Luteitalea sp. TBR-22: one gene and its partner. The protein of the gene in region 1 binds, or shares a complex with, the protein of each later gene. Links are inferred from orthologs where the notes say so. Each region holds a gene or a part of one and is shown on either strand. Other genes may lie near its edges. The genes, in order: TBR22_RS17065 and smc.

Region 1 (6,484 bases):
GGGCGGCGTCAGCCACACGAACATCAGGATCGCGATGACCATGATGTCGTAGGGGATCGTCGTCCGCTCGTAGGTCCAGTACATCAGCCGGAACGGGATGAGCAGCGGGAGGGGCAGGCGGTCTTCGATGCGCGGGCGGCTCATGCGGGACGCCCTTCGAGTTCGCGCCACGTGTGGAAGATGCGGCCGGCCACGGTCAACACCGACAGCACCAGAATCACCCAGAGCACGGCGGCGAAGCGGTTGGTGAAGGCGCCGATCATGAAGAGGACGATCCGCTCGGGCCGCTCCATGAAGCCGACCTTGCACTTGTCGATGAGCGACTCGGCGCGGGCCCGGGCGTAGCTGGTGAGCACGGTGAAGATCATCGCCAGCGCCGTGATGAGCACGTAGTCGGCCCGCTGCATCGAGGCGTAGAGCCAGAGCAGGCCCAGGAACAGCGCCAGGTCCGAGAACCGGTCCATCACCGAGTCCCAGAAGCCGCCGAACGCGGTGGCCGTGCCGGTCTGGTGGGCGACCTTGCCGTCGATGAAGTCGAAGATGTTGGCGGCGACCATGATGATCCCGCCCAGGGTGAACCGCCCCAGCGCCAGCGCCCAGGCCGCCGCCAGGTTGATGCAGACGCCGATGAGCGTGAGCACGTTCGGATGGATCCGGAGCGCGACGCACAGGGCGATGATCGCCCGCAGGGGTAGCCAGAAAATCGCGCCGACGGCGCCTGTGAAGGTCATTGGCCCGGCGATAATAATGAGGGTTCGGGCCTTCCGGCCGCAACCTGCCCGACCGTGAGGCGTCACGGCCTCCCACCCCCGACCTGCCATGGCCATCGAGGACCTCAGAGCACAGATCGCGCGGTTGCCGGAGCAGCCGGGTGTGTACCTGTACCTCAACCGGGCAGGCGAGACGATCTACGTCGGCAAGGCGCGGGCGCTCCGCGACCGCGTGCGGAGCTATCTCGGGGCGCGCGGGACCTCGCCCAAGACCGAGGCGCTGCTCGACGAGGCCGCCGGGCTCGACGTCATCGTCACCGACTCGGTCGTCGAGGCACTGGCGCTCGAGAACAACCTGATCAAGGAGCGGTCGCCCAAGTACAACATCAAGCTCCGTGACGACAAGACGTACCCGTACCTGCGGCTCAGCGTCTCCGAGCCCTTCCCCCGGGTGTCGGTGGTCCGCCGCGTCGCTGCCGACGGCGACTACTACGCCGGTCCGTTCATGCCGGCGTCGCTGGCCTGGCAGACGCGGAGCCTGTCGCACAAGCTGTTCGGCATCCGCTCGTGCCGCGAGGTGATCACCGGCCAGCGCGGCCGCCCCTGCCTCGAGTACGACATCAAGCGATGCCTGGCGCCGTGCGTGGCCTCCATCTGCACGGCCGATCAGTACCAGCACGCCGTCCGCGACGCGCGCCTGCTGCTCGACGGCCGCACCGATGAACTGGTCAGCGACCTGGAGTCGCGGATGTACGCCGCGGCCGACGAGGAGCGCTTCGAGCAGGCGGCGCAGCTGCGCGACACCATCAGGACCCTCGAGACGCTGCGGGATCGCCAGCAGAAGATGGCCACCCCGCGCATGGGCGACCGCGACGCGATCGGCGTGAAGCTCGGTCCGGCCGGCGCGGTGGTGCAGGCCTTCCAGGTGCGGTCGGGGCGCGTGGTGGACCGTGTGGAACTGGTCACCAACGCCGACCAGGCGCGCGACGCGCGCCTCGACGACCTGCTGGAACGAGCCGTGATGCACTTCTACGGCGACACGCCCCCGCCGCCGGAAGTGCTGCTGCCCGTGGCGCTGCCCGACATGGACCTGCTCGCCGAGTGGTTGTCGGCGCGGGCCGGTCGTCAGGTCCAGATGAGCGTGCCGCAGCGCGGCGACAAGAAGGCCCTGCTCGAACTGGCCGAGCGCAACGCGTCGCTGTCGTACGACGCGCGGTTCAACGAGGAAGGCGCCAGCAACCACGAGGCCCTCGAGACCCTGCAGGCCGCCCTCGGACTCCCGGCGCTGCCGCGGCGGATCGACTGCTTCGACATCTCCACCCTCCAGGGCGCCGAGACCGTGGCGTCGATGGTCGTCTGCCAGGACGGCCGCATGAAGCGCTCGGAGTACCGGAAGTTCCGGATTCGGCACACGGGCAACACAGACGGGAGTCGGGAGTCGGGAATCGGGAATAGGGCAGAGCCGGCGCCGTTGAGTACCGACAGGTGGGAGAGCCACGACTCCCCACTCCCGACTCCCGACTCCCGTGTGCCGCGCCGAGGCGGCGCCGAGGCTCGCTTCCTCGACGACTTCGCCGCCATGCACCAGGTGGTGACGCGGCGCTACCGGAAGGTGGCCGACGACGATGGGCCGTGGCCGGACCTGATCGTGATCGATGGTGGCAAGGGGCAGTTGAACGCCGCCTACGAGGCGCTCGAAAGGCTCGGCCTCGACCATCTGGTGGCCGTCGGGCTGGCCAAGCAGGAGGAACTGGTGTTCACGCGCGACCGGGAGGAGCCGATCGGCTTCGGGCAGGGGACACCCGCCCTCCGGCTGCTGCAGCGCATCCGCGACGAGGCGCATCGGTTCGCCGTCACCTTCCACCGCACGGCCCGCGCCAACCGGGACCTGCGATCGGACCTCGACGACATCCCGGGGATCGGCCTCCGCCGCCGCAAGCAACTGCTGACCGCGTTCGGAAGCCTGGCCGGCGTCAGGCGCGCCAGTCGCGAAGAACTGACCACCGTGGTCGGGGCCAAGGCCGCCGACGCGGTCCTGCGTCACTTCGCCCACGGGGGCTAGACCGGGCCGCGGAGAGCGGTGTCGGCCCCTTCCACCGGTCGGCGGCCCTGTGCCCACCTCCGAGCCGGTGCCCCGGTGCCCGGTGCCCGCCCCGAGCGTCTGCTACCCTATATCTCTTTGCCTGCCGTGGAAATCGGGTCCATTGTTCTCGCGTTCATCGGGCTGCTGCTGGCCCTCACCGTGCACGAAGCCGCGCACGCCTGGGCCGCATTCCAGCTCGGCGACCCCACTGCCAAGCTGCAGGGGCGCCTGTCGCTCAATCCGGCGGTGCACATCGACCCGATCGGCACGGTCATGCTGCCGCTGCTGGCCTTCGCCACCGGGGCACCGATCATCGGGTGGGCGCGGCCGGTGCCCGTGGACGGCCGCTACCTGAAGCACTTCCGCCGCGACTTCATGTGGATCGCGCTCGCCGGGCCCGCCAGCAACCTGCTGCTGGCCGTGCTCGCGAGCCTGCTCCTGCGCGCCCTGCCGCACATGCCGGTCGCGGTGGGCGGCATCGCGATCGTCGAGCCCCTGCTGCAGTTCGCGTTCAACTTCTTCCGCGTGAACGTGCTGCTGGCCGTGTTCAACATGATCCCCGTGCCGCCCCTCGACGGCAGCAACGTGGTGGCCGCCGTGCTGCCCCGTCACCTGGCGTACCAGTGGGATCAGATTCGCCCGTACGGCATCTTCATCCTGTACGGGCTGATGTTCACCGGCATCGTGGGACGCCTCATCGGCCCCCCCGCCAACCTCCTGTTCGGACTGCTGTTGTGACCAAGCGTGTGGTGTCGGGCATGCGCCCGACCGGCAAGTTGCATCTGGGGCACCTGGTGGGCGCCCTGCGGAACTGGGCGGAGCTGCAGGCCCAGTACGACTGCTTCTACTTCGCGGCCGACTGGCACGCGCTGACGACCGACTACGCCGACACCAGTCGCGTGCAGGCCAGCGTGATCGACAACGTCATCGACTGGATTGCCGCCGGCGTCGACCCGGAGAAGGCGACCATCTTCGTGCAGTCGCTCGTGCCGGAGCACGCGGAACTGCACCTGCTGCTGTCGATGATGATCCCGATCCCCTGGCTGGAGCGGGTGCCCACGTACAAGGAACAGCAGGAGCAGCTCACCGAGAAGGACCTGACCACGTACGGGTTCCTCGGCTACCCGCTGCTGCAGACGGCCGACGTGATCATCTACGACGCCCACTTCGTGCCGGTCGGCGAGGACCAGGTCGCGCACCTCGAGCTGTCGCGCGAGGTGGTGCGCCGCGTGCACCACATGCACGGCCAGATCTTCGTCGAGCCGCAGGCCATCCTCACCAACTTCCCGCGCCTTCCGGGCCTCGACAACCGGAAGATGAGCAAGAGCTACCAGAACACCATCGACCTGTCCGACAGCGCCGAGGCCGTGGAGCAGAAGGTCCGCCAGATGTACACGGACCCCAAGCGCGTCCGCGCCGACATTCCCGGCACGGTCGAGGGCAACCCGGTGTTCGTCTACCACGACGCGTTCAACCCGGATCGCGACGAGGTCGAGGATCTCAAGACGCGCTACCGCGAAGGTCGGGTGGGCGACGTCGAGGTGAAGAAGAAGCTCGCAAAGGCCGTCAACGCGACGCTGGAGCCATTGCGCGAGCGGCGCGCGGCCCTCGAGGCGCATCCCGAGCGCGTGCGCGAGATCATCCACGAGGGCAGCCGCAAGGCGCGGACGATTGCCGTGGAGACCATGCAGCGCGTGCGCGAGGCGCTGCACCTGGCGTACTGATGGCCAAGTCCTCCGACCCCAGCAAGGGGACCGCCGGGGCCTCCGGCACGCCCGGCGATGCGTCAGGCAGTGGCCCGGAGTTCGTCCAGGGCAAGGACTTCGAGTCGACGCTCGAGCGCTTCCCGGTCAGGCTGGAAGTCTTCGAGGGCCCCCTCGATCTCCTGCTTCACCTGATCAAGAAGCACGAACTCGACATCTACGACATCCCGATCGCGCTCATCACCAGGCAATACCTCGACTACATCGGGCTGATGGAGGAACTGCAGCTCGACGTCGCCGGGGACTTCCTCGTGATGGCCGCGACGCTGATCCACATCAAGTCGCGCAGCCTGCTGCCGCGTCCGGCGCCCGAGCAGGAGGATCCCGAGGAGGACCCGCGCGAGGCACTGGTACGCCGGCTCGTCGAGCACCAGAAGTTCAAGGCGGCCGCCGAGCTCCTGCACGACAAGGAGACGGTGCGCAGCGCCCAGTGGGCGCGGCCCGACGAGCGCATCGCCGCGCTGGCCGGCGAGGGCCTCGACAAGGAGCCCGAGCTCGAGGTCGACCTGTTCAGCCTCATGACGGCCTTCAAGGCCGTGGTCGATCGCGCCAAGCAGCGGCCGCAGGTCTACCTGCCCATGGAGCAGATGTCCATCGAGCAGCGCATCGAGCAGTTGGTGCGCAGGCTCGAAGGCGTCGAGGCCATGGGCTTCGAGGACCTGTTCGACGACGTGGCGAGGCGCGGCGACCTGATCGTCACGTTCCTGGCCGTCCTGGAGATGATTCGCCTGAAGGTGCTGCGCGTGTTCCAGAGCGGCGCCGGCGGGCCCATCCGCGTGTACAAGCGCGACCGGCCCGCCGAGGCCCCGCGGCCCATCGAGTACCACGAGCCCGGACGTCCGCAAGGCACGCCCGAACCGCAGTCATGAGCGACGAGCACACACCCGACGTCACGCCCGACGCCGAAGTCGACCCCACCACCGCCGCCACGCAGCACCAGGCGCCGGCCGAAGCGCCCGCACCAGACGGCACCGCGAAGGGACGCCGTGGCCGGCACCGCGTCGGCAAGCCCGCGCCCGGCGCCGCGCCCGACGCCACCGAGGCCACCGAGCCTGGCGAGGCACCCGTCGCCGCCTCGGCGACCGCCGAGGCCGGGCCGGTGGACGACGAGGCGACGACCGGGGCCGCCGCCGAGGCGGTGGTCGAGGCCTCCACCAACGACGGCGCCAGCGGCGACCTGAAGGACCCCGAGCTGTTCGACCCGGCCGAGGTCGCCAACGCGCCGCGCGCCCCGCACCCGCTCAAGCCGGTCGTCGAGGCGCTGATCTTCGCCTCGCCCGAGCCGCTGACGATCAAGGCGATGGCCCGGCTGCTCGAGGAGCACACGAAGGACGAGATCGAGGCGGCGCTCGCCGAGGTGCGCGAGACCTACCTCAAGTCCGATGGCCTGCAACTGGTGGAGGTGGCTGGCGGCTTCCAGATCGTCACGCGCCCCGAGCTGTACGAGTGGGTGCGTCGCCTGTTCAAGGAGCGCACGACCTCGAAGCTGTCGGTGCAGGCACTCGAGACGCTGGCGGTCATCGCCTACAAGCAGCCGGTGACCTCGGGCGAGATCGCCGAGATCCGCGGCGTCAGCGCCACGACGGGCGTGCTCAACACCCTGCTCGATCGCAAGCTGGTGAAGATCGTCGGGCGCAAGCAGGTGGTGGGCCGGCCCTTCATGTACGGCACCACGCGCGAGTTCCTCGACAAGTTCGGGCTGCGCGACCTCGCGGACCTGCCGAAGGTCGAGGACATGTCCGAAGCGCTCGGCTTCGACCTGCCCTCGCCGGTCGACGAGGACGACGGCGTGTCGCTGCCGTTCGAGGAGCCCGGGCCGGTGGAGCCGTTGCTGTTCGAGGCAGCGGAACTGCAGCCGGCCGGCACGGCCGCCGACGCCGTGGGCACGCCGGCTCCCGCGCCGGTCGAGGAGGAGTTCGTGGCCATGG
Region 2 (7,818 bases), 420 kb from region 1 along the record:
AGCGCGATCATCAGCCCGACCAGCGCGCCCATCTTCATGTAGAGCATGAAGGCTTCGGTCGGCTCCGTATAGATGAGCTTGCCGCCCGACGGCAGGATCGCCTGCAAGGGCGCCATCACGAACTCGAAGATGGGGTTGATGAACGCGATGGCGACCAGGAACCCCACCAGCACCGCCAGCAACGCCTTGATCAGGCGCTGCCGCAGTTCGTCGAGGTGCTCGAGGAAGGACATCTTCCCGCCGACACCTTCGTCCTCCTCGTCCTCGTCGAACGGGCGGGGCGGTGGCGGAACGGCTGGGACGGGAGAGAGGGACATGCCGCGGAGGTCGGGCCGGAAGCCGGGTTAGACGTCGGCGCCGCGCGGCGTCGTCTCGGCCACCGGCTGGCGCGCTTCGTCCTGGGCGCGGTCGTAGAGCTCGTCGCCCGTGTAGGGGTCGATCGCGGGGGCCGGCGTGGCCTCGGCCACGGGGGCGGCCACCACCGCCGGCGCCACCGGCGCCGCGGGAGCCGGCGTCACCCTGGCCGACTTCTCCTTCTCCTCCTCGACCCGGATCTCCTCCTCGAGCGAGTTGCGCAACTCGTTCGACGCGCGCTTGAACTCCGCCAGGCTCTTGCCCAGGGACTTGCCGAGCTCGGGCAGCTTGCGCGGGCCGAACACGATGAGGGCGATGACGAAGATGATGACCAACTCCGGCATGCCGAGGGAACCGAACATCTTGCGCTCCTGAGTGGGGTCCGGGGAGCGACCCTAGATCAATCCGGGTAGTGCTTGGACCGTCCCTCGATTATAGGAACCCCGTCGAGGGAGGGTCAAATGACAACGGCGTCATCCTCGGCCGCGACGTTGGTGCGGCTCGACCTGCGTGATACGCTGCCAACATGCAGAAAAACCGCGCGCTTCCGGCGGTCCTGTTCGCCGTGGCCGTCTCCGCGCTGGTCGGCGGCGTGCTCGGCCGCCGTGCCCAGGCCACGGCCGACCCCCTCACCGATCGCTACCGCGTGTTCACCGCGGCGCTGGCGGCCGTGGAGCAGGAATACGTCGAGGACGTGGAGTCGGACCGACTCGTCTACAGCGCCATCACCGGCATGCTGCAGACGCTCGATCCGCATTCGAGCTTCCTCGACCCGCGCGCCTACGCCCAGTTGCGCGAGCGCCAGGAAGGCCGCTACTACGGCCTCGGCATCTCGATTTCCCCGATCGACGGCGACATCACCGTGATGTCGCTCTTCGAAGGCTCCCCCGCGTACAAGAAGGGCATCCGCCGCGGCGACGTCATCGCCCGCATCGAAGGCCAGGACACCAAGGGCTGGACCAGCGACCAGGCCGTCAAGCAACTGCGCGGCCCCAAGGGCACGCAGGTCAAGCTGGGCCTGCGGCGGCAGGGCTACACCGAGCTGATCGAGCTGGCCGTCGAACGCGACGAGGTGAACATCCCCACCCTCAAGGGCGTGTTCATGATCGGCCCCGAGACCGGCTATGTCCGCCTGAACGACTTCTCGGAGACGACCGACCGCGACCTCGGACAGGCCCTCGAGACGCTCAGCGCGAAGGGCATGAAGCGCCTCCTGCTCGACCTGCGCGACAACCCGGGCGGCCCGCTCGATCAGGCGATCAAGGTCTCCGACCGCTTCCTGCCCAAGGGCGACATGGTGGTCTACACGCGCGGGCGCACCCGCAACTCCGACCAGGACTATCGCGCCTCCGACGCCAGCGACTTCGGCACGATGCCGGTCGTCGTGCTGGTGAACCGCAACAGCGCGAGCGCCTCGGAGATCGTCTCGGGCGCGTTGCAGGACCACGACCGCGCGCTCATCGTCGGCGAGAAGACCTTCGGCAAGGCGCTGGTGCAGTCGGTCTACCGCATCAGCGAGGGCGCCGGCCTCGCGCTGACCACCGCGCGCTACTTCACGCCGAGCGGGCGCCTGATCCAGCGGCCGTGGGACGGCACCTTCGACGAGTACCTCACCTACTCGCTGCGTGAGCAGAAGGCCGACGAACCGCATGATCCGGCCAACCTGAAGCTGACCGACGCCGGCCGCAAGGTGTACGGCGGGGGCGGGATCCAGCCCGACAAGTACATCGCCGGCCCGGTGGAGGGCTTCAACCCGTCGCGGTTCGGCCGCACGCTCTGGGCCCGCCAGATCTTTGCCGACTATGCCGGCCGCTATACCGCCGAGGGCGACACCCGCATCAAGGGCAACGGCCAGACCCGCACCGTCAGCCGCGGGTTCACCGTCGACGACGCCATGGTCGCCGACTTCAAGGCGTACCTCGAGTCCCGCAAGGTGCGCATCGACGAGGCGGCCTTCACGGCCGACAACCAGTTCATCCGGGCGATGATCCAGTACGACATCGACCTCGCGCTGTTCGGCGTCGAGGAGGCCCGGCGCAACCTGATCGCCCGCGACCCGCAGGCCCAGTTCGCGCTCCAGCAGTTCGAGGAAGCGGCACGCTTGCCCCACCTCAAGGCGGCGTCCACGGCCTCGCGCCAGGCACCGTAACCGCACCCCGGCCGGGCCCGCCCGCGCGGCGGGCCCTTCCGCTCCGGGCGGCGGCGGAACAGCCGGCCCATCGTCTGTTCTCGCCAGGTTGGCGCAGGATCTAGTGGGTCCTGTGGGCTCTTGCCCCAATTAGTAGTTGCCTGCTAGACTCCGTCGCCTGTTCGACCTGCGTACCGCGGTGCCTCGTACGCGGCAGCCCCGTGCCCCGAAAGCCATGCGCCTCAATCGTCTCGAAATCAACGGCTTCAAGAGTTTCCCCGATCGCGCCGACCTGGCCTTCGACCTCGGCGTGACCGCCATCGTCGGGCCCAACGGCTGCGGCAAGAGCAACGTCGTCGATGCCATCACGTGGGTGCTCGGCGAGCAGAGCGCCAAGAGCCTGCGCGGCGAGCGGATGGAGGACGTGATCTTTGCCGGCAGCGACGCCCGCAAGCCGACGCACACGGCGGAAGTGAAGCTCAAGATGAGCGGCGTCATCTCGCGCGTGGGGCTCGAGGATCACCCGCAGAAGAAGACGATGGCGCAGGAACTCGAGGAGTCGGCCGAGACCCTCACCGAAGACGTCGTGATCGCGCGAGACGTGGAGGTCGCACGACGCCTGTACCGCTCGGGCGAGAGCGAGTACCTCGTGGACGGCCGCGTGGTGCGCCTGCGCGACGTGCAGGACCTGCTGATGGACGCGGGCCTCGGCGTGAAGGGCTACGCGGTCATCGAGCAGGGCAAGATCGGGCAGATTCTCGCGGCCAAGCCCACCGAGCGCCGGCAGTTGATCGAGGAGGCCGCCGGGGTCACCAAGTACAAGTCGCGGCGCCGCCAGGCGGAACTCAAGCTCGAGGCCGCGCAGCAGAACCTGACGCGCGTCGACGACATCATCTTCGAGCTCGAGAAGCAGCGCGGTTCGCTGAAGCGCCAGGCCTCGAAGGCGCGTCGCTATCGGACGCTGCGCGAGGAACTGCGGCAGTGGGAGAAGCTGCTGTTCGGGCAGAAGTACCAGGCGCTGCAGGCGTCGATGGCCTCGGCGCTCGAGCGGCTCGAGCAGGCGCGCGGCAACGAGGCCGCCCTGGCGGGACGCGTGGCGGAGGTCGAGGCGGCGCTCGAGCGCCTGCGCATCGAGCTCACCGAAGCCGACGCGGCCGCCAATGCAGCGCGCCAGTCCGCCCACGCCAAGGAACTCGAGAGCGGCCGTCGCCAGCAGCAGCTGGAGTTCGACCTGCAACAGGTGCAGACGATCGGCGTCGCCCTGGTGGGGATGCAGGACGAGATCGCGCGGCTCAAGGAGCGCATCGGCCCCGCGCACGACGAACTCGAGGCGCGCCGCGCCGGCAGCGCGCAGGCCGACCGCGAGCGCGACGAGGCGGCCGCCCGGGTGAAGGAAGAGGACGTCGCCGTCCAGCGCGCCGCCGGCGAGATCGCGGCGCTCGAGCAGGCGGTGGAGAAGGCCCGCAGCGAGCTCTACGCGGGCATGACGCAGGTCAACACGCTCAGGAACGCCATCGAGCGAGCCATCGAGGCGCGCGACCGGATCGCGCAGGAGCTCGGTCGCCTCGAGGTCGAGAGCGACGACCTGCGGGTGGAGCAGGAGGCCGCCCTCACCGAACGCGAGCGCGCCAGCAGCGCGCTGCGCGAGGCGCAGGCCGCCCTCGAGCAGGTCCGGAACGCCCGCGTGGCGGCCGACGCGGCGCTCGGTGCGGCGCGCGTCGAGCGCGAGTGGCGTGAGCGTGATCTCCGGACGCGTGAGCGCGAGCTTTCGGGTCTGCAGGCCCGCCTCAAGTCCCTGGAGGAACTCGACGCGGCCCGCGCCGAGTACGGCGAGGGCGCCCGGCTGCTCCTGGCGTCGGGCGCGGCCGGCTTCACGCATCTCGGTTCGGTCGCCGATGCACTGGAGGTGGACGGCGAGTACGAGACCGCCGTCGCCGCCTGCCTCGGCGAACTCGTCCAGCACGTCGTGGTGCCCGATCTCGCCTCCGTGCAGGCGGGCCTGGCGCTCGTACGCGAACGCGACGCCGGCCGCGTCGGCTTCCTGGTGGCCGACGACCTGATGCCGGCCGAGCCGACCGCGCCGCCGGTCGCCGGCGTGCGGCCGCTGCTCGACGTCGTGCGCGTGAACGGCCCCGCCGCCGCGCACGTCCGCGCCGTGCTGCGCGACGCGTGGCTGGCCGACTCCGCGGCGCAGGCCCGCGAGGCCGCGCGCCATGTCGCAGGACCGGTCGTCACGCCACAGGGCGACGTCTACCGTGGTGCCAAGCTCGTGTCCGGGGGCGGCAAGGCCGATGCCCGACAGATTCTGCACACCAAGGCCGAAATCAAGGGCCTGCGCGAGCAGGTGCAGGGGGCCCTCGCCGACATCGACCGGCTGGCCGGCGATCTGGCCGGCGCCGAGGCGGTGATCGCCAGGGTGGCCGGCGAGATCTCCGTGCTGACCTCCGAGCAGGTGACGCACGAGAAATCGATCGTCGGCCTCGAACTGCAGGTCAATCGCGCCTCCGACGAGCGCGACCGCGTGGCGCGGCGCATGGAGCTCATCGACAACGAGCGTCGTCGCGCCCAGGAAGAGCGATCGGCGCTCGAGGCGCGCGAGGCGGAGGCGCGCCGCTCCATCGAGGACCTCGAGGTGGAGCAGCAGTCACTCAGCGACGAACTTGCCGACGCGCAGCGTCGCCTGCTCGACGGGCGGGAGCGTCAGGCCTCCATCGGCCGACGGGCCGCAGAAGCGCGCGCCACGCATGCGGCGCTGGTCGAACGCGCGTCGGCCCTCGCGCAGGACGTCCGTCGGCTCGAGGACTCGTCGGCCGATCTGTTGCAGCGCATCGCGGCGCGGCAGGCCGAGGTCGACGCGTCGGTGGCCCGGCGGGCCAACCTCGAAGGCTCGATCTCGGCGCTGCGCGCCGCCATCGACGACGACCTCGCTGCGCTCGACGATCTGAAGCGACGTGTCGTCGAGGCTGACGAGGCGGTGGTGGCCGTGCAGGGCGCCTTTGCCGAGCACGAGGCGGCGGCGCGAGAGGCGAGGCGCGGCCTCGACGACGTGCGTTCGCTTGCCACGTCGCTCGAGATCGCCCGGGCGACGGCGGAAGCGGACCTGGGGCACCTGGCCGAGTCCTGCCGTGAGGCGCTCGACCAGAGCCTCGAGGAAGTCGCCGCGGCCGTGGCCGAGATGCTCGCCAACGAGCAAGGGCTCCCCAGCGCCGCCTCCGTCGCGGCGGCCGAGCGCGCCGGCGCCGAGGACGACAGCGCCGATGCGTCGGCGGAGGCCGGCAGTGCGGCCGGCGAGGCAAGCGATGCCGCCGCAGAGGCCGCCGTCGAACCGCCGCCACCGGTCCTCAGCGCCGAGCAGGCCATCACGCGGCTCAAGGCGCGCATCGCGGCGCTCGGCGCCGTCAACATGATGGCCATCGAGCAGTTCGACGAGCTCGAGCAGCGCCACGGGTTCCTCACGGGCCAGCGCAAGGACCTCATCGACGCCATCGCATCGACGGGCGAGGCCATCGCGCGCATCGACAAGACGACGCGCGAGCGGTTCGCCGAGGCGTTCGCGGCCGTCAACGCCAACTTCGAAGTGATGTTCACCACGCTGTTCGGGGGAGGGCGCGCCGGCCTCGTGCTCCTCGATCAGGAGGACGTGCTCGAGAGCGGCATCGACATCGTCGCGCAGCCGCCCGGCAAGCGCCTGCAGAACGTGCAACTGCTGTCGGGCGGCGAGAAGGCCCTGACCGCGATGGCGTTGATGTTCGGCATCTTCAAGTACCGCCCGAGCCCGTTCTGCCTCCTCGACGAGATCGACGCGCCGCTCGACGACGCCAACATCGGCCGGTTCGTGGAGATGCTGCGCAGCATGCAGGACCACACGCAGTTCGTGCTCATCACGCACCACCGCAAGACGATGGAGATCGCCGACCGCCTGTACGGGGTGACGATGGAGGAGCCGGGCGTGTCCAAGGTGCTCCGGCTCGATCTGACCCACTAGGCGGCTGCGGGCGTCAGGTTGCGGCTCCCCGCCGGGGCCGTCGCCTGGCGGCCGCCGCCGGTTTCCCGTGAACGAAGACAAGGGCACTCGCTATCGCCGCGCCGAGCGCGGCCTCCGGCTGCTGGAGGTGACGGCAGCCGGCGTGGTGCTCCTCGCGATGGCCTGCAGCCCCCTTCCCGTCGCCATCGCCCGCCGCGTGACGGGCGCCGCGGCCCTCGCGCCTGCTGCACCGCTCCCCGGGCCGCTTCAGGGCCTGGCCGCTGCCGCGGTCATCGCGGCCAGCCTGGCGCTCGCAGCGTTGGCGGCCGCCCCCTTCGCCAACCGCCGACTGGGCGGACTAGCGGCGCGCTACAACCTGCCCGTGGTGTCGGCACGCCACCTCGCGCGTGAGCGCCTTCGGCACGGTCTTGCCACTGTGGCAGGAGGTGCACTCGGCTGGTGGGTGTTCGCCGCGCTCTCGCAGTTCACGCCGTGGCTTGGCGGACTGGCGACGGCGGCGTTGCTGCTCGTCGTGGCGGGGGCCGTCATGCTGTTGGCGCCGTGGCTGATCCTGCTGTCGCCGCGGGTGCGGCCGATGAGCGACGAGACGACCACGGGTCGTCTGCACGCCCTCGCCTCTCGGGCCGGGCTGCGCCTCGCTGGCCTGCACGAGTGGGTCTTCGCCGAGCAGGGCGATCACGCCAACGCGGCGCTGGTCGGCGTGCTCGGGCCGCGACGGCTGCTGCTCTCGGACACCCTGGTCGCAGGATGCCCGCCCGACGAGATGGACGTGGTGGTGGCGCACGAGCTCGGTCACCACGCCCACGGCCACACGTGGACCCGGGTGCGGGCGCAGGCCGCCGTGCTGGTGCTCGCGGTGCTTGCCGCCCAGGCGGGCGCCGCGGGACCGGCCCGCTGGGTGGGCCGCACGGGCGGCATCACCGATCCGGCGTCGGTGGCCTGGATGCTGGTGGGCGCGGGCCTGGCCTGGCTGGCCGCACGCCCGTGGCTGCTCGCCCAGTCCCGGCTGCACGAGGCCGAGGCCGACGCCTTCGCCCTCGACCTCACCGGCCGCCCGGAGGTGCTCGAGCGCGTGCTCACGCGTCTGGGGGCGCGCAACCTGGCCAGCGAGGAGGACTCGCTGCTCACCCGTGCGTTCTTCCTCACGCATCCACCGATCCCGCAGCGCATCGCCGCCGCGCGCCGCGCGGCGCAATCGACCGATCCCGCGGGCCGCCCGTAGCCGGCGGCCGGTCACCTGTGCGACCTCGGCCCCGCGTTATGCTCTCTGGGCCCTGGGCCTTGGGCCTTGGGCCTTGGGCCTTGGGCCCTGGGCCCTGGGCCTTGAGCCCTGAGCCCTGAGCCCCGAGTC

The links.
Region 2: the proteins of TBR22_RS17065 (region 1) and smc are in contact, whole or in part, in a crystal structure (PDB 3ZGX), measured with the Bacillus subtilis proteins. The link is inferred for Luteitalea sp. TBR-22 from one-to-one orthologs.

What each region holds. Positions count from the first base shown.
Region 1 is NZ_AP024452.1:4,051,030-4,057,513, reverse strand. Bases 3,472-6,470 are described here. They hold TBR22_RS17065 (ScpA family protein), read left to right. Parts: upstream 3,472-4,516; coding sequence 4,517-5,425; downstream 5,426-6,470. Other genes in these bases: scpB (SMC-Scp complex subunit ScpB), read left to right, coding at 5,422-6,470; trpS (tryptophan--tRNA ligase), read left to right, coding at 3,528-4,517; TBR22_RS17075 (site-2 protease family protein), read left to right, coding at 3,472-3,531. Also shown: TBR22_RS17090 (hypothetical protein), read right to left, coding at 1-144; TBR22_RS17085 (CDP-alcohol phosphatidyltransferase family protein), read right to left, coding at 141-731; excinuclease ABC subunit UvrC, read left to right, coding at 820-2,772; more of TBR22_RS17075, read left to right, coding at 2,899-3,471; more of scpB, read left to right, coding at 6,471-6,484. UniProt on the Bacillus subtilis protein: Participates in chromosomal partition during cell division. May act via the formation of a condensin-like complex containing Smc and ScpB that pull DNA away from mid-cell into both cell halves.
Region 2 is NZ_AP024452.1:4,470,690-4,478,507, reverse strand. The notes cover bases 2,335-6,667. They hold smc (chromosome segregation protein SMC), read left to right. Parts: upstream 2,335-2,717; coding sequence 2,718-6,467; downstream 6,468-6,667. Other genes in these bases: TBR22_RS18720 (M48 family metallopeptidase), read left to right, coding at 6,535-6,667; TBR22_RS18730 (S41 family peptidase), read left to right, coding at 2,335-2,503. In the rest of the region: twin-arginine translocase subunit TatC, read right to left, coding at 1-317; TBR22_RS26820 (TatA/E family twin arginine-targeting protein translocase), read right to left, coding at 345-716; more of TBR22_RS18730, read left to right, coding at 881-2,334; more of TBR22_RS18720, read left to right, coding at 6,668-7,689. UniProt on the Bacillus subtilis protein: Required for chromosome condensation and partitioning.